DNA from 4 places in the Ammoniphilus sp. CFH 90114 genome. Region 4 is predicted to be linked to each of the others. Evidence: riboswitches for the same ligand, from Rfam matches in the RefSeq annotation. Region 4 holds a riboswitch; each other region holds the start of a gene.
The links. A riboswitch is a leader RNA that binds a small molecule or an ion and turns the genes downstream of it on or off. The one in region 4 is predicted to bind S-adenosylmethionine.
Positions count from the first base shown of each region.

Region 1 (4,388 bases), on a different contig from region 4:
GGCGAAGCCACGTAGAAAGGAATACCATGTGCCTTAGCCAATACAGCCAAGCCATAGGTTCCGATCTTATTTGCTACGTCTCCGTTTGCAGCGATACGGTCTGTTCCCACAATCACAGCCTGCACCCATCCCTTAGACATAACCATGGCAGCCATATTGTCGCAGATTAAAGTGACGTCAATTCCAGCTTGCTGAAGCTCCCACGCGGTTAGGCGGGCACCTTGCAGCACTGGGCGGGTTTCATCTGCAAATACCTTTATATCCCAACCTCTTTCCTTTGCTAGGAACATAGGAGCGAGTGCTGTTCCGTACTTAGCCGTAGCGATGCCGCCCGCATTACAGTGCGTTAGAACGCCTATTCCATCATGAAACAACGTGATAGCATGCTCACCGATACTTCGGCAAATCTCCACGTCCTCTTCATGCATGCGTTTGGCTTCCTCTAGCAGCTCCTGCTTCATCGCATTGACATCAACATTCACCAAGGATTCCGCCTTATTCATCATTCTGTCAATAGCCCAAAACAAATTGACCGCAGTCGGGCGAGAAGTCGCTAAATACTCTCTCTTCTCACGCAGCTTAATGAGAAAATCCGAGGAGTCAGCTGCCTCAATATCTCTTGCACCTAGATACATACCATAGGCAGCGGAAATACCAATAGCTGGTGCTCCTCTAACCTTCAATGCGCGAATAGCATTCCACATCTGTTCTATAGTATAAACATCCTCAAATACAACTTCTAAAGGAAGCTTCGTTTGATCAAGTAATAATACTCGATCCTCTTCCCAACGTATCGAATGAACATGGTTGTCCATGATCCTGCCACCTACTCTTCTGTTTTCTTAACCATTTCCACGACATCCTCGATGCTGCTCACGGTACCTCTTTGCAATACAAGGGTTTGCCCCAGGCTTAAGGCTAGCGTTTCGGCTTGAGCGCGCACTTTCTCGTCCTGGATGGAGTTCAGATCCGCAACACCGGCAAGTCCGATCACTCTACGCATCATCTTGCATCCAGCAAAACCAATAGAGTCTCTTAATAAACTAGCCATCCTATCATTAATAAACCCTGCATTCGAATACATGACATCCTTAATATGAACTTCGCACAGACGACGGAATTCTTTTTCAAACGTATTCCAAACCTCCACTACGGACGTCAACAAGTATTCCCTGTACGATCCTCGTTCCTCGTCCGTCGTCTTTAACCCTTCCTGCGCGGCATAGTTCAGCAGCAGATTGGCGATGACTGCCCCTATATCAAAGCCCATAGGTCCATAATAAGCGAATTCAGGATCTATCACTTTGGTACTCTCTTCCGTCACCATAATGCTGCCGGTATGAAGATCACCATGAAGCAGAGCCTGAGCTTCCGTCATGAAGGAGTATTTTAACTTCGCAATTTCTTGCTTCAGGACTTCATTCCTCCAGACGCCTTCAACCACATCACGGATTAAAGGGTTAAAGTTATTCGTCTCCGCATCATAGTATGGGTCCGTAAATACAAGATCCTCGGTAATTTTGCAGAGTTCTGGATTAATGAACTGTTCTACCTTCTCTTTTTTCTCTTTGAAATCCAAGGCAAAATCAGAAGTGAAGAACAGCGTCTTTGCAAGGAATACACCGATATGTTCAGCAAATAAAGGATAACGATTCCCTTCAATTAAACCTTTTCGCATAATTACATGACTAGATAAATCCTCCATGACGGTTAAGGCAAGGTCCTTGTCATAGTGATATACCTGTGGAACTAGACCTGGACATAGCTTGTCCTGGATAATTAAAGCTTCACTCTCGATTCGGGCACGGTCAAGGGTTAACGGCCAAGACTCCCCTACCACTCTTGCATAAGGCAAAGCTTGCTTAAAAATAATGCTCTTCCCAGAAACTTTATCCTCAATATGGAAAACTAAGTTTAGATTTCCATCCCCAATTTCCCGACTCTCAAACTGCGCACCTTCTGGGAAAATCCCCGGAAGCTGCCTAGCATACTCCACGGCTTCCTGTTCACTAAACGCACGATATTCCATTCTTCACCCCTCCAATATAGCTTAAGCTCTATTCTATATCTTCTCCAAATTACCCTATGTAAGATGAGTAGGACACAATTTAATAGCTATATACTATATAGAGTGGGTCAACATTGTCAATGTCATAACATTTAGATTGTACGATTTTTTTCTCTATTGACTTTATCCAAGCAAAGGGATAAGATTTTGAATGTATATATTACTAGTGTGTTACCTAACTTTATAATTTCATCTTATCGAGAGATGGCTGAGGGACTGGCCCGATGACGCCCGGCAACCGATTTTTATTTTTCTCTAATTGAGCAGAATAAAAACACGGTGCTACATCCTGCAGAATGAAAGATATATTCTGAGAGATAAGTTGTATTTGACTCGTCATTCAAGTACCTCTTATCGCAAGAGGTACTTTTTATTTTTTCTTGATTCCTACTTGAAAGGGGTTAACAAGAGTTGTCTTACATTACAGTCTCCTATCTTACAGAAGCAAAAAGCCTGGAAAAGAAGGCTGAAGCGATAGCAGTTGGCATGACAGTTGGAAGCTGGACGGACCTGCCTGCAGCAAAACAGGAAAAGCTTCAAAAACATCTTGGCCGCTCGGCCGGCGCCACCGTTTACGAAACCACGGCAGAGGGATTAGAGAGAGGTCTTATTAAAGTAGAGTATCCCGTAGTCAATTTCACCTACGATATTCCTTCCCTACTCACCAACGTATTCGGCAAGTTGTCCATGGACGGAAAGATTAGATTAGTCGATATCGATTTCCCTCAGGAATTTACAAGAGAATTCTCAGGACCCAAGTTCGGAATATCAGGGATAAGAGAGCTATTAAATGTACATGATCGTCCATTATTCATGAGTATCTTCAAGTCTTGTATTGGACTTCCACTCGACGAATTAGTTGAGCAATTTAAACTGCAAGTCGAAGGCGGCGTCGATTTAGTTAAAGATGATGAAATCTTTTTTGCGGATGAACATGCCCCTTTCCTCGATCGCATCCGCGCCTGCAAGGAAGTGACAGAGGCCTCTGGTCGCCAAGTCCTTTATGCAGTTAATCTAACGGGACCGGTTACAGGGCTTGTAGATAAAGCAAAGAGAGCGATAGAAAACGGAGCGAATTGCTTACTCCTTAATGTTTTGCCTTATGGATTTGATATTCTAGCTCAACTAAGTCGAGATCCTGATATTAATGTTCCTATTATGGCCCACCCTGCTATGGCAGGTGCTCTATATCAGTCTTCGACTTACGGCATCTCTTCTCCCCTTGTTTTAGGGAAGCTTATGCGATTGGCTGGTGCAGACATTGGACTATTCCCTTCCCCTTATGGATCGGTAGCTCTGCCTAGACAAGAGGCCTTAGATATTGCAACCCATCTAGTAGAAGAAATTCCAGGAATCAAGCCCACATTTCCTGTTCCTTCAGCTGGAATTCATCCCGGTATGGTTCCCCTACTGTATAAGGACTTCGGCCTTAATCACATTGTCAATGCAGGTGGAGGCATCCATGGACATCCAGGCGGGCCAGTAAGTGGAGGACAAGCCTTCGTCGCAGCTATAGAAGCGACAATGCAAGGTATTCCACTTGAACAGTCTAAGAGCCAAGAATTGCTCACTGCCATTGAGAAGTGGGGGATCGTAAAGTGACTAAACAACTAATTCTATTTTGCGATTTTGACGGTACAATTACAGAAAAAGATAACATTGTAGATATCATGAGAGAATTTTCTCCCCAGGGCTGGGAAGAAATTGTTAAAGATATTTTAGACCAACGCAAGACCATTCGTACGGGTGTAGGTGAACTCTTTTCCCTCATTCCTAGCAGCCAAAAAGAACAAATTACTCAATTTGTGTTAGAAAAAGCCAATATTAGAGCAGGGTTCCAAGACTTTGTTACTTTTACCGAAGAACAAGGAATCAAGCTCCTCATCACGAGCGGCGGGATAGACTTCTTCATTCATCCTATGTTGGAGCACTACGGGCTATTAGATCGGATCTATTGTAACAGTGCAAGATTCGATGACCCTACGATTCAGATTACTTGGCCGAATGCATGTGACGAGCATTGTGACGTAGATTGCGGAATGTGTAAAACAAGCATTATCCGCTCTTACCCAACAGATCAATATTATAAAGTCGTAATTGGAGACAGCATTACCGATTTAGCTGGAGCCAAGATTGCGGACCATACGATTGCCAGATCGTTCTTAAAGCAGAAGTGTGAGGAACTAGGCCTGCCTTATTCCTCTTTCGAAACTTTTCACGATGTAATAGACACCTTAAAAAGGTTACAGCAAGAAGTGCATCCACACTCCTTGTAATAAGAAGGAGGAATAAATCATGAATTATGCGATTCACGCGGATA
Region 1 covers NZ_SDLI01000009.1:114,612-118,999, forward strand. Annotated here, with positions in the region: gene mtnA (S-methyl-5-thioribose-1-phosphate isomerase) at 1-815, opposite strand, end outside; gene mtnK (S-methyl-5-thioribose kinase) at 827-2,029, opposite strand; SAM riboswitch class I at 2,260-2,392, shown strand; gene EIZ39_RS19145 (2,3-diketo-5-methylthiopentyl-1-phosphate enolase) at 2,480-3,670, shown strand; gene EIZ39_RS19150 (2-hydroxy-3-keto-5-methylthiopentenyl-1-phosphate phosphatase) at 3,667-4,344, shown strand; gene EIZ39_RS19155 (methylthioribulose 1-phosphate dehydratase) at 4,364-4,388, shown strand, end outside.
Region 1: it holds a riboswitch for S-adenosylmethionine, as region 4 does, so the genes downstream of both, EIZ39_RS19145 (2,3-diketo-5-methylthiopentyl-1-phosphate enolase) here and EIZ39_RS11380 (CoA transferase subunit A) in region 4, are expected to answer to the same signal.

Region 2 (4,388 bases), on a different contig from region 4:
CAATTCCTTCTACATTTAGTTTACCCTTTTTCAACAGTTCTACCATTTGCTCTACATCATTCTTTCTAGCTACCCGCATGACAAGACTCATAAACAAAAGCACCCCTCTTCTCTATCATTTCTATCATAGATATGAAGAAGTTTGATAGAGTATGCTAAAGAATCAGCTATTTTTCACATACTTCGTAAGTTCAGCAGTCATTTCATAGCGCATGAAAGGAGTGATGAGATAGATTCCGTTAAAATATTGACGAGCCGTATCAATGAGCTCTAGGGCAATTTCAACCCCCTGTTTTTTTGCATCTTCCCCTTCATATCGGGCCATCCGTGCACGTACATCATCCGATAGCCTTATTCCAGGCACTTCGTTATGGAGAAATTCAGCATTGCGATGACTCGTCAGCGGCATAATCCCTATAAAAATAGGAACCTTCACATGGCGGGTCGCTTCCGCCACCTGAAAGATCTGTTCATGATCATACAGGGGCTGGCTCATCACATAGTCGGCTCCCGCATCGACCTTCTTCTCCAAGCGTTCTACCGCTTTATGCAAGTGTCGTGTGTTTGGGTTAAAAGCCGCTGCAACGGTAAAGGCCGCTCTCTTCTTTAATGTCCGTCCCGAGAAACCTACTCCTTCATTTAATTGCTTCGTCATGCGAATAAGCTCAAAGGAAGTCATATCATAAACCGAAGAAGCACCAGGAAGATCGCCGTAGCGGGTAGGATCTCCTGTGATTGCCAAGACGTGATCAATTCCTAGCGCATATAAACCCATAAGGTGAGATTGCTGTCCAATCGAATTCCGGTCACGGCATGTAATATGAACCAACGGGCGAATGCCCACTTTCTCCTTAACTAATGCTCCTAAGGCCATATTACTCATTCTTGTCATGGCTAAGGAATTGTCCGCCATTGTAATGGCATCCGCTCCCGCTTCCTTCAAGGATGCGGCCCCTTCCAAGAAAGGTTGAAAATCAAGATCTCGGGGCGGGTCAAGCTCAACGATAACGGTAGGCTGTTCCTTCACAAGCTCAGGAATGGTTTTTTCTTGAAAAACTTCAGAAGAAATGATGACCTTCGGCTCGTTGGTAATCTCTTTTACTGCTGATTCTTTCTTATAAATCGGGGTTCTGCCCTTCAGCCGTGATGCCACGGCCTTAATATGTTCTGGTGTCGTTCCGCAGCATCCCCCTATGATTCTGGCTCCTAACTGATGCAGTTTCTCAGCAGAGTCAGCAAAATATTCAGCTGAAGAAGGATACAAGAACTGTCCATCCACATATTCAGGCAGCCCTGCATTCGGATACACAGACAGCTGTAATCCCTCTTTTACAGGTAAAGACTCTAGAGAACGAATAATATTGGCTGGACCGTTATAGCAATTCAAGCCCACAATATCAGCACCGGCATCCACTAGACGGCCAAAAGCGGATTCCAATGAATAGCCATCCTGTGTTCTTTGGATATCTTGAATCGTAAGCTGACAGATGATAGGCAGCGAGCTAAAGCGTCGAGCTACAGATAGAGCGATGATCGCTTCATCGACGAAACAGAACGTCTCAAGTAATAGACCATCTACTCCTGCTTCCACTAAACTCTTAATTTGCTCAGCATAAACCTCCTTAAGTTCTTCTGACGGGATATTTCTTCTTCTCCCACCTAGGATCCCTCCTACGGAACCGACTACAAAAGCCAAGTCTCCTGCAGCCTCTCTAGCCAGCCCAACTCCAGCCCGATTTAATTCCTCCACCTGGTCCTCTAAGCCATATTTAGATAGCTTTTCTCGATTCGCTCCATAGGTATTCGTTTCAATCAACTCTGATCCGGCCAGCACATATTGCAAATGAATATCTCGGACCACATCAGGACGAGTCACATTCAGCTCTTCCCCACAAGTACCTACTGGTATGCCGTATCGATGCAACAGCGTCCCCATCGCTCCGTCCGCAATTAATACTCGATTCTGCAGCAACTCCCGCAACCCTGACTTTTCTCTCATGCTCTCACTCCCCTGCCTTTCACCCAAGTCTTATCTCAACATAAAAAAACCTTCTGCAGCTTATAAGCCAGAAGGTTCTCCGAATCAGTCAACTTAAACTTCTTGAGCCCCTTCTTATCTCCCAGGAAACGAATGTACCTGCAGGAATTAGCACCCTGTCTTAAGGCGTCGTACACCTTAACGGGTTGCCGGGTTTCATCGGGCCAGTCCCTCCACCTGCTCCAAATAAGAAAAGTGTTAGATTTGTTGCATACTTAAGAATTTATATTAACGTAATCATACGTGATGCCGTTCTGATTTGTCAACGGATTTACTTAGGAAAAGAGACTCTTATACAGCTTTTGAAATACCTCTAATACAAAGAACTTCACTTGAATCTTCGGTCCTTCGCCATCCTCGCCATTCTCTTCTTCCTTCTTCACCGCATCCCCTGTGTCTATGTCTACAAAGCATAGTGGAGGGAATAAGACGCACCACCAATTTTGACCCATACCTTGTCCAACTGTCACGCGAAGAGCCTCATATTCTCCGGCAGGATAAACGTACTGTCCATACATTTTGGTTGGGAAAGGCACCTTTCCTAACTCTACTTGACTATTATAAGAGAAGCCGTTGTTGGTAATCGTTTTCTCTACAATTTCTTGAAGTTGTGGCAGCTCTTCTTCCATTTTTTCACGAGCTTCTTCCACCGTGTCTAGGCTATCTACTTTACTCGTAAGATAAAGATTGATTTCATCACGTATTTCTTGCTTTAACCACTGATCCTGAGGTGAGTCGCTATTGGCGATCACTCGCAATCGGATCGACTCTTGTGGAATAGGTTCTTCTTTTACTAGAGTTGCTATAGAACGCTGTTCTTCCCAGCTCATAGTCAATATGATAAATGCAAATAAAATTAAGCTTGTCTTTTTCATTTTTCTGTTTCCCCTCTCTTTTCTTTCTCCTTAGCCATCAGTCTAGCCAGAAAAGAAAGGGTTTAAACATTATTAATTATTTTCTGAATAAATTTGTTTATCTGTGCTCTGTAAAGTATGATATCATATCGATAGGCTAACTTATGAATCACACAAAGGAAAGAGGCCTTACTATGAACCTTATGTTCCCTGGTCGCCCTCACTTGAGTTGGGCCATCCCCATCCTTTATTTCCTCCCTATCATCAATCATATTTCGCTCAGTCCAACCTACAAAATTTTTTGGCTGTTGCATCTTATCCCGGCCATGTTCCTCACTTTTTATTATGGGTTACGTGGCGGACTCATCGGTGCAAGCCTCTCCCTCGTCCTCTGTTCCCTAACGGAGTTTCTTTATTACAACTTGGGTGTAGCCTATACATACGAAAACATTTATTCTCTAATTGTCTATAACTCCGTTAACTTTATGATTTCTATTGGAATGGGCTTTCTAACCGATCGACTAAAAAAACAACAACAAGAAATTAAGAATATCAATCAGGTATTACTAGAGAGTAACCAAAGACTAAAACAGAATGAAGAAAAAATCCGCCATTTAGCTTACTACGACTCTTTAACAGGGCTGCCTAACCGACATTATTTTCAAGAACAATTAAAAGAGAAATTAGATGCTATTGACGAACAGGTAGATCAACAGATTGCTGTCATGATAGTCGACTTAGACCGTTTCAAAGTCATTAACGACACTCTAGGTCACGAATTCGGAGACCTGCTTCTTCGGCAAGTTGCTCACCGATTAACCAGCAGTCTTGGGAACGATGAGATTATATGTCGTCAGGGCGGCGATGAGTTCTTTATCCTTTTGGGAGATACTTCTGCTGAAGAAACAAAATTGAGAGCGGAACATATACTGTGGAGCATTTCCTTTCCTTATATGATTAATGATCACGAACTTTACGTCACACCTAGTATCGGAATTAGCTTTTACCCCCAAGACGGTACAAGCTCTGATGAGTTGCTTAAGCATGCTGATTCTGCCCTGTATAGAGCCAAAGAATTAGGAAAAAACCGTTATCACTTCTTTACGGAAGACATGGATGGACAGAACAGTAAAAGATTACAGTTGGAGAGCGGATTAAGAAGAGCCTTAGATAAAAAAGAATTCAAAGTATATTATCAACCGAAGGTAGATATTCGCACGGGTGAATGGATCGCTACAGAGGCCCTATTGCGTTGGAATCATACGAAATTAGGTGCGATTCCCCCCGATCAATTTATTCCACTTGCTGAAGAGACTGGGTTAATCGTACCCATAGGCGAGTGGGTCATAAGAGAGGCTTGCAAGCAAAATAAGAAATGGCAGGATGAAGGATATGGCCCCCTTACCGTGTGTGTGAATATATCAACCCGTCAGTTTCTTCAGGATCGCCTCTTACGTGTCATTGAGTCAGCATTAGAAGAGTCTGGACTCCCTCCA
Region 2 covers NZ_SDLI01000003.1:7,384-11,771, forward strand. Annotated here, with positions in the region: gene EIZ39_RS07735 (GNAT family N-acetyltransferase) at 1-91, opposite strand, end outside; gene EIZ39_RS07740 (bifunctional homocysteine S-methyltransferase/methylenetetrahydrofolate reductase) at 164-1,999, opposite strand; SAM riboswitch class I at 2,111-2,231, opposite strand; gene spoIIR (stage II sporulation protein R) at 2,314-2,913, opposite strand; gene EIZ39_RS07750 (putative bifunctional diguanylate cyclase/phosphodiesterase) at 3,087-4,388, shown strand, end outside.
Region 2: it holds a riboswitch for S-adenosylmethionine, as region 4 does, so the genes downstream of both, EIZ39_RS07740 (bifunctional homocysteine S-methyltransferase/methylenetetrahydrofolate reductase) here and EIZ39_RS11380 (CoA transferase subunit A) in region 4, are expected to answer to the same signal.

Region 3 (4,388 bases), on a different contig from region 4:
GATTATTATTAGTCTCATTCTTACCCTCATCTCCTCATTTCTACACAATTCGACAAATAGTGCAAAATTCCTACCGGAAAGTAATGGGATTTTAAAATATCTATCTATTTGGACGTATATCATTGCATTTTGGTTTCAAGCAAAACCCTTTAGTTTCTGATAAGGGTCAGTCCCTCACTAGGCTAAAGTCTTTATTCCTATTATCGGAAGGATTCTAAACCTAATCAAGCAAATACGAAAAAAAAGCCCCAATTCAGCCTAGTCTCTAGACCAAATCAGGACTTTTTTCATAACCCTACTATGCTTGAGCAAAAGTTGCCGCGTCTTGCTTCAAAAGTTCAGCCTTATCTGTACGCTCCCATGGTAAATCCAGGTCAGTACGTCCAAAGTGACCGTAAGCAGCTGTTCCTTTATAGATTGGACGACGAAGATCCAATTCCTTAATGATGCCCGCTGGGCGAAGATCAAAGTGCTTGCGGATCAAATTTACGATCTGCTCTTCTTCGATCTTTCCTGTTCCATACGTATCTACGTTAATGGAAACCGGTTGAGCTACCCCAATCGCATAAGCCACTTGAACTTCACACTTGTCAGCCAAACCAGCTGCTACGATGTTCTTCGCTACATAGCGAGCAGCATAAGCAGCAGAACGGTCAACCTTTGTAGGATCCTTACCGGAGAAAGCACCGCCGCCATGACGAGCATATCCACCGTACGTATCAACAATGATCTTACGTCCTGTTAATCCTGCATCCCCTTGAGGACCTCCGATAACGAAACGGCCTGTTGGGTTAATGAAGTACTTCGTTTGAGCATCAAGATATTCAGCCGGTACGATCGGCTTAATGACATGTTCTTGAACGTCTTTCTTAATTTGCTCTAGAGTCGCTTCAGGGTCATGCTGAGTAGAAATAACGATCGTATCAATACGAACCGGCTTATCTCCATCATATTCAACCGTCACCTGAGTCTTCGCATCTGGACGAAGGTAGGTAAGGGTTCCGTTCTTGCGAACCTCTGCTACACGGCGAGCCAATTTATGAGCCATAGAGATCGGAAGCGGCATCAGCTCAGGAGTCTCGTTGGTCGCGAAACCAAACATCAATCCTTGGTCCCCTGCTCCGATCGCATCGATTTGCTCGTCTGTCACTTGACCTTCACGAGCTTCTAACGCTTGGTCAACCCCCATCGCAATGTCAGGAGACTGTTCGTCAATGGAAGTAAGTACAGCACAAGTATCCGCATCGAATCCGAATTTCGCACGGGTATACCCGATTTCACGAACGGTTTCACGGACAATCTTTGGAATATCCACATAAGAAGAAGTAGTAATTTCTCCAGCGACAAGAACAAGTCCTGTTGTTACTGAAGTTTCGCAAGCTACACGAGCATTAGGATCTTGCTCAAGGATAGCATCCAAGATGGAATCGGAGATCTGATCGCAGATCTTATCCGGGTGTCCTTCGGTTACAGATTCAGATGTGAAGAGATGACGACCTTTTTTCAACGCCATGTTTCACGTACCTCCTTCAATAATCACAAACGTATAAGATACGGCACTCATTGTCTTACATTTTCCGAACAACTCAAGAGGTGGTGAAAAAATAAAGACCTTCTCCCATGAGGAAAAGGCCAGCATTCCGCTCCTTTACCTCTTATCTTCCAGGACACAATAGCATCCTGCTGGTTAGCACCTTGCACGGTTGATCTTATTCTTTCCCATAAAGGAAAAAATATGAATCATTACCGCGGGTTGCCGGGCATCATCGGGCCAGTCCCTCGCGCCTTCTCGGAATAAGAGTAATCCGTTCTGCATAAGAATAGCTAAAGTTTGGTAGATTGTCAATGGGTTAACACATAATACGACAAAGTATAAAAACTCAAACTCTTTATTGCGCTGGGTACCACATATTTCTGACCAACACAGCGAATTCCGCACGTGTCGTCTGTCTTTCAGGCTGAAAGCTACCATCCTGAAATCCTTGAATATGCTGGAGTTCTGCCATCTTCATGATATAAGGGTAAGCCCAGTGACCTCTTAGTACATCCGTAAACTCTTGCTTACTTTTGATCTGCTCAGGTTGCTCTGTTCCGTATCTGGCTTGGTATAAGAGTACGGCCAACTCCGCACGGGTCAAGGGCTGGTCCGGAAAGATTCGTTCACTCGCTACGCCTTTGAAAATTCCCCTCTCTCCAAGCGAAGCAATAGCCGAATAGACCCAATGGTCTTTTTTCAGATCCTGGTAAGTGCTTGTTGCTCTTGAAGTGGGCAGCTGAAGGACATTTTGCAGCACAGCAGCGGCTCCCGCTCTCGTAATGTTATGATTAGGCCGAAAGGTATAATCTGGGTAACCCTGGATCATTTTTCGAGACACTAAATCTTCTATAGACGTCCTAGCCCAATGGTCCTGAATATCACGGAAAGCACTTGTATCCGACGTCTCATACCGAATCTGCAGCTCATACTGCCCATTAACGGCATTTCCATAATACTCTTGTAAAGCAAAATAAAATTTACCCGGATCAACCGTCTTCGACCATCTCTCAGACTGTCCATTTGAAACAGAACCATGATCGACCTTTTCTATCGTTTTCCCAACTTGCTCAATGGTGAGCACCGAATCCATCCGAATGGTATCGGTCTTCACTTCCACCTCGAGCTTCCCAGGCCAAAGATAATCCGCAACGAACCAATCCACATCCGCTCTTTTATGAAAAGTCCCTCTAATAAGTTGTTGTTGACTTATGGGTACTTTTGAAGCTTTCGCTTTCGTATCATTATCTTCGTAGGGATCAGCTCCGACGGAAAAAGAGGTATCGATATGATAAGGAAAAGAAGGGGTCTCGCCGGTATCCATTACTCTGAAATGATAGGTCCCACCTTTTAAAGTTCCCTCCCAGCGATTTAACCCTGACGATACTTTTTTCTTCTCCCCATTATAGATTTCGATTTGCAGCACATTCTCTTTTCCTGTCAATGACCGGGTCTGGAGTTGGAACTTTCCCTGATAGGGAAGCTCAATTTGATACCAGTCTACTGGATCCGTTTTTCCGATTAGCGCCTGAGTCTGGCCGACGAAGGGGAGGGACGCCACTTGTTCTATCGTTTGATTCGGTTCATATAAATCAATAGGATCACTATCCACCAGAGATAGGGCCTTCTGTACATTCACGAGTCCATATCCAGTGTTAGGATTCCAGCCTTTAGTGTCAACCCCCTCAGTCGAAGCTCGAATGATCATGCGAACCTCTAGTGGGGTTAGAGAGGGGGCCTTCTTTAACAGTAAGGCAGCCATTCCTGCTACCTGTGGAGCAGCCATAGAAGTCCCTGAAACATAGGCGTACTTCCCATCTTTAGCCGTAGAGTAAATATGATGGCCTGGAGCTACCACGTCTACTTCCGGACCACGATTGGCATAGGAAAGAGGAATGTTGTAAGCATCTACCGCACTCACACTTAACACGGTCGGAAAAGCGGCAGGGTAGCTCACGGTACTCGAATCGTTCCCCGTTGCCGCAATCAGGAGAACTCCCTTGTCCTCTGCATACTGGATCGCTTTCTCCATCTCTGTAGAGTAGATGGGATCACCCAAGGATAGCAAGATGATCTTGGCCCCCTTATCCACAGCCAAGCGTATTCCCTTAGCCACACGACCCGCGTCTCCTCCACCTTTATTGTCTAGGATCTTAATCGGCATCATTTTCGCATTCCACAGTACTCCTGTAACCCCAATGCCATTATCGCCCACAGCGCCTAGGATCCCGGCGGTAGCTGTTCCATGTCCGTGATCGTCATGAGGCGGCTTGTCAGGTTGAACCAGATTGTAGCCTTGAACCAGGTTAGCTTTAAGGTCTGGATGATCCACATCCACCCCTGTATCAAGAATAGCAATCGTAATATCAGTATTTTCTCGAATCTCCTGCCAAGCAGCCGTCGTATTAATCTGTTGATGGTAGTGTTGACTATTAACATAGGGATCAGATGGAAGAGTAGATGGATTGGCATGGACAGTAGATATTGTAACGATGCTACAGATGGCAAGAAGCCAGGATGTTCGAAGCATGGGAACCACCTTTATATTTCTATCTTATTTAACCTATTTAACAGAATATGAAACAATAAACTTTCTCTTAAGCCTATTCGCTCTGGGTAAGGTTGTCAATTAATAGTAAGATTTTTACTAGTGGAAAAAAACGCAGGTGGAACTCGAAAAGAAATTCCATTAGTATAGAACTAAAGAAACTGAGGGGGAATAGGAATGGGATTAAAAGACTTTTTCCGCAAAGGGAAGTTGAAAGAGAACAGTAAGGAAGTTTATCGCAAATTTTTGCTTAATTTATCTGAGCAGCCTAGTAACGAATACCTTCGAAAATTAACAGTTGAGGCA
Region 3 covers NZ_SDLI01000010.1:49,020-53,407, forward strand. Annotated here, with positions in the region: gene EIZ39_RS19940 (polysaccharide deacetylase family protein) at 1-18, opposite strand, end outside; gene metK (methionine adenosyltransferase) at 299-1,507, opposite strand; SAM riboswitch class I at 1,653-1,801, opposite strand; gene EIZ39_RS19950 (S8 family serine peptidase) at 1,890-4,064, opposite strand; gene EIZ39_RS19955 (hypothetical protein) at 4,260-4,388, shown strand, end outside.
Region 3: it holds a riboswitch for S-adenosylmethionine, as region 4 does, so the genes downstream of both, metK (methionine adenosyltransferase) here and EIZ39_RS11380 (CoA transferase subunit A) in region 4, are expected to answer to the same signal.

Region 4 (4,388 bases):
GCTTTAGAATGTTGTCGTTAAGCGCCACTTGACGGCAGCATGGATGCCCTTCAAAATATTCATCTGTATACGACACTACTTCTAGCCCTTGCTGCTCTGCCATTTCCATGAATGGAGCCCAAACCACACCGGCGTCTACACTTTTATTCTTTACGGCTTGAAGCACACTAGCCGGTTTATCTAATTCCACGATCTCCACATCGTTCTTCCAGTCGATTCCTGCATCTGCTAAACCTTTTCTCCAAACCGCATCCCCATTGGCCAGCTTTACGGTAGCGATTTTCTTTCCAACAAACCCTTGAATATCTTGAAACTCCGAAGCACGGTCAGGTAAGGCGATGATCCCGTTCCCTTTTCCACCAGCGCCTCCAATGATCGTCATATCCGACGCCCCTTTGTCGATGAAGCTTAAAGGAGCTGCCGTACCAAACGCTCCAACGTCTAATTTACCAGCCTTAATCGCATTAAGTCCTTCCCCTGAATTTCCGAATTCGATTAATTCCGTTTTCAAACCCTCTTCAGCAAAATATCCTTCTTCTTGTGCTACGAAGAATAACAAATCAATCGTTGCCGGTAGATAACCGATCCGGAACGTTTCACCCGTTGTCTGAGCACTCGCCTCTGCCGGTTGAGCTTCCGCTTGTGCGGATGGTTGCTGTGCTACAGGAGCCGTGCTCGAATTACATCCTGCTAGAATCAATAAACTTGCGGCTGTCCCCAACGTTACTACTCTCTTCGTCCAATTCTTTCTCATCTTTCTCTCTCCCTACTCTCGTTATTTTAATAATGCTTGTATTTCTTCGAGCAATTGCTGCTCACTTAGCGCTCCCGTATATTGCCGGACAATCTGTCCCTTCCCATCAATCAGGAAAAGGGTGGGCAAAGCTTGAACTTGATACAGCTTCGTTATTTCTCCTAACTTATCTAATCCAATGTCATAGGTAATCTGATGATCTTCGAGAAACTTCCGAACCTCTTTACGGTCATCTTGGTAGGTTAGATTTACCCCAACAATCGAAAGCTGATCCTTATATTGGTCATGAATCCTTTGTAAAACCGGCATCTCCTCTTTGCACGGTGGACACCATGTCGTCCAGAAGTTTAAAATTACCGGTTTTCCTTTATAGTTTTCTAGAGAAATTTCTTCTCCTTCAACGGAACCGAGTTGGAAAATCGGAGCTAGTTGAGCCTCCGAACCTGAGACAGCCGTACTGCAGCCACCAAGTAAGAGGCAGATTATCAATACCAACGGTTTCATCGACTCACTTCCAAATGTTGCACAGCGACTCGAAACGGAGCTGCCGTTTTTTGTGTCACTTCCTCGATCGTTGATCCTGGCTGTAACTCAACGAGTACCAAACCTTCCCTGTCAACTTGAAAAACAGCAAGTTCCGTTACAATGAGACTAACCTTTCCTTGTGCCGTTAGAGGCAATGTGCATTGTTCCAGAATTTTAGACTTCCCGTCTTTCGTCGTATGCTCCATCGCTATAATTACCCTCTTCGAACCAACGACTAAATCCATTGACCCACCAATTCCTGGGGTAAACACACCTGGGATACACCAGGATGCTAGGTTCCCGTGTTGATCCACCTGCAGAGCACCTAATACCGTGACATCAACATGTCCCCCACGAATAATAGAGAAGGAGAGCGAGGTATCAAAGAATACTCCACCTTGCCGTACGGTTACGGGTTTCCCCCCTGCATTGAATAAGTCTTCATCTTCCTCTCCTGGCTCAGGTGATGCCCCCATGCCAATCATGCCATTCTCAGATTGAAGAAGCACTTCAATATTATTAGGTATGTAATTCGCTACCAGAGTAGGAAGTCCGATGCCTAAGTTCACCAAGTCCCCATCGCTTAATTCCTGTGCCACTCTTCGAGCAATCGTAGAACGAATATCAGCCGACATGCGCTTCACTCCTTTCTTTCTGAACTAAGTAATCAATGAAAATTCCGGGTGTATGGACAATATCTGGCTCAAGGTCACCTAGATCTACAATTTCATTCGTCTGTGCAATAACCAGATCAGCAGCCATTGCCATCGTAGGACTCCAATTGCGCGTCGTCTTGCGGTGAAATAGATTACCAGAACGGTCTGCAATACTCGCTTGGATAAGAGCCACATCGGCTCGAAGCGGAAGTTCTAACAAGTACGTTTTACCGTTGACCTCAATCACTTGCTTCCCCTCTGCTGCTATCGTCCCCACCCCAGTTGGGGTAAGAAAACCGCCTAGCCCACTTCCACCCGCTCGTACTTGTTCTACCAAAGTTCCCATCGGAACAATCTGAACCTCTAATTCCCCAGCCAACATCTGCCTTTGAGTTTCTGGATTCGTCCCGATATGACAGGTGATCACCTTCTTCACCTGACGCTTGGCAATTAATTTTCCAATCCCTTGATTCTCGTAACAAGTGTCATTGCTAATAATCGTTAGATCCTTCACCTTCGAGTCCACCAAAGCATCAATCAAAGTTTCTGGAGCATTCAAAAATCCTGCGATCATCACTGTTGCCCCATCATGAATATGAGACACTGCCTCTTGTGCACTTACTATACGTTTCACTCGAACTCCTCCTACTCTCAATATGCAACTACACCGATATCTCTTATCTAAATACTCAGTTTTAAAAGTGTAAAAACCCATCAAATGATTGCACTTCGCCAAATTTTCAATTATTTAAATGTCTAAAAGTGTTGTTGATGTGATCTGATCACTCAGGTTGTTTCAACAAGTTTTTAGTCGAAGCTTCACATTTTGGTATAAAAAAAACTTCCTCGGAAAAGAGGAAGTTTCGCTTGCGGCTTCACTCTTATCTGCCAGGTTATACTACCTGAAGGAATTAGCACCTTTCTATTCTTGTCAAAAGAATAAATGGTTGCCGGGTATCATCGGGCCAGTTCCCTCCACCGCTCTGGATAAGATTTCTCGGATATGTATTTGTTGTTTATTACATTAACACTCTAAAACCTACTAGTCAACTAGTTTTTCTCACTTTAGTGAATAAAAACATATACAACGAATTACTCTCTTGTCAGGGAATGGCTTAACGCTTTATGATAGTAAATACAAAAATAGCTGAGGAGGTACTCATAATGGAATTTTTATCTTATCGTACAGCGGACAGAATAGGCTACATTACCCTACGAAATGACAAGCAACGCAATGCCCTATCCTTGCCGTTAATCCATGAAATGGAAGCACTGCTTCAGCAAATTGAAAGAGAACAAGCCGTTAATGTCTTGGTTATAGAGGCAGAAGGCAAAGTATTCAGTTCTGGCCATAACCTCCGTGAAGTAGAAGGCCAATCTACTCAAGACGTTCTCCACCTGTTTAATGAGTGCCAACGCTTAATGTTAAAGATTCGAAACATTCCACAAGTTACCATTGCTAAAGTTCATGGGATTGCTACCGCTGCTGGTTGTCAATTGGTTGCTGCTTGTGATTTAGCTGTTTCCGCAGAACAAGCTCAGTTTGCCGCACCTGGCGTACATATAGGCTTTTTCTGCAGCACTCCTGCTGTCTTCATCAGTAGAAACGTAGGAAGAAAGAAAGCAGCGGAAATGCTCTTTACGGGTGACTTTATCTCTGCCCAAGACGCCTTAGAATCTGGTTTGGTGAACAAGGTTGTACCGCAAGAAGAATTGGACAAGGCTGTAGACGAGCTTGCTGCATCGGTTGCTAGACATAGCTTACATACCCTTGCCATTGGTAAGCGAGGATTCTATCAGCAGCTCCAAATGGATGATTTCCAAGCTCTAAGTTACGCATCAGAAATTATGGCAACCAACAGCCAACATCCAGATGCCGTAGAAGGAATTAATGCGTTTCTATCTAAACGTAAACCAAATTGGAGCGACAGAGCATAAGAGGCATAAGTCGTTACTATTACTAACCCGAGAGGGCTTCACTTGACGCGGTTGAGGTCCTTCTTTGGTTGGGCGGTCGTTTGAGTGCTCCAATCCTCGCGGACATACGATCCGTTAAATCAGCTAAAAAACCCAATTTTGAGGTTCTATGGGACATAGGATTCCTTATTCACTCCAAAACGAAGATGAAACTATGAATTTCTCGTAAATAACGGAAGCTATGTCCATTCCACCCACCAATATCACGGTTTTTACCGAAATAACATCCCCCATGTCCGTGAGAAGCCTTCCTGGACTCCATCCCTTTAATACAGAAAAGCTCTACCGCCCGTTCACTTCAAAGGGTATATTTGTAAACTTTTTTAGAATTAGTATAATTTTCTACAGTGTCAATTTAAGATCTTATCTTAAGAAAGGATGAGGTATTGTGGAGATTATAATTAAATACTGTAGCGGGAATGAGATGGCTCCTGTATTAGCAAATGGCCTTGAGGTAAATGCTAGTAGTTCTGAGA
Region 4 covers NZ_SDLI01000004.1:244,690-249,077, forward strand. Annotated here, with positions in the region: gene EIZ39_RS11365 (ABC transporter substrate-binding protein) at 1-754, opposite strand, end outside; gene EIZ39_RS11370 (TlpA family protein disulfide reductase) at 776-1,258, opposite strand; gene EIZ39_RS11375 (3-oxoacid CoA-transferase subunit B) at 1,255-1,914, opposite strand; gene EIZ39_RS11380 (CoA transferase subunit A) at 1,904-2,569, opposite strand; SAM riboswitch class I at 2,814-2,929, opposite strand; gene EIZ39_RS11385 (enoyl-CoA hydratase) at 3,100-3,873, shown strand; gene EIZ39_RS11390 (DUF1450 domain-containing protein) at 4,301-4,388, shown strand, end outside.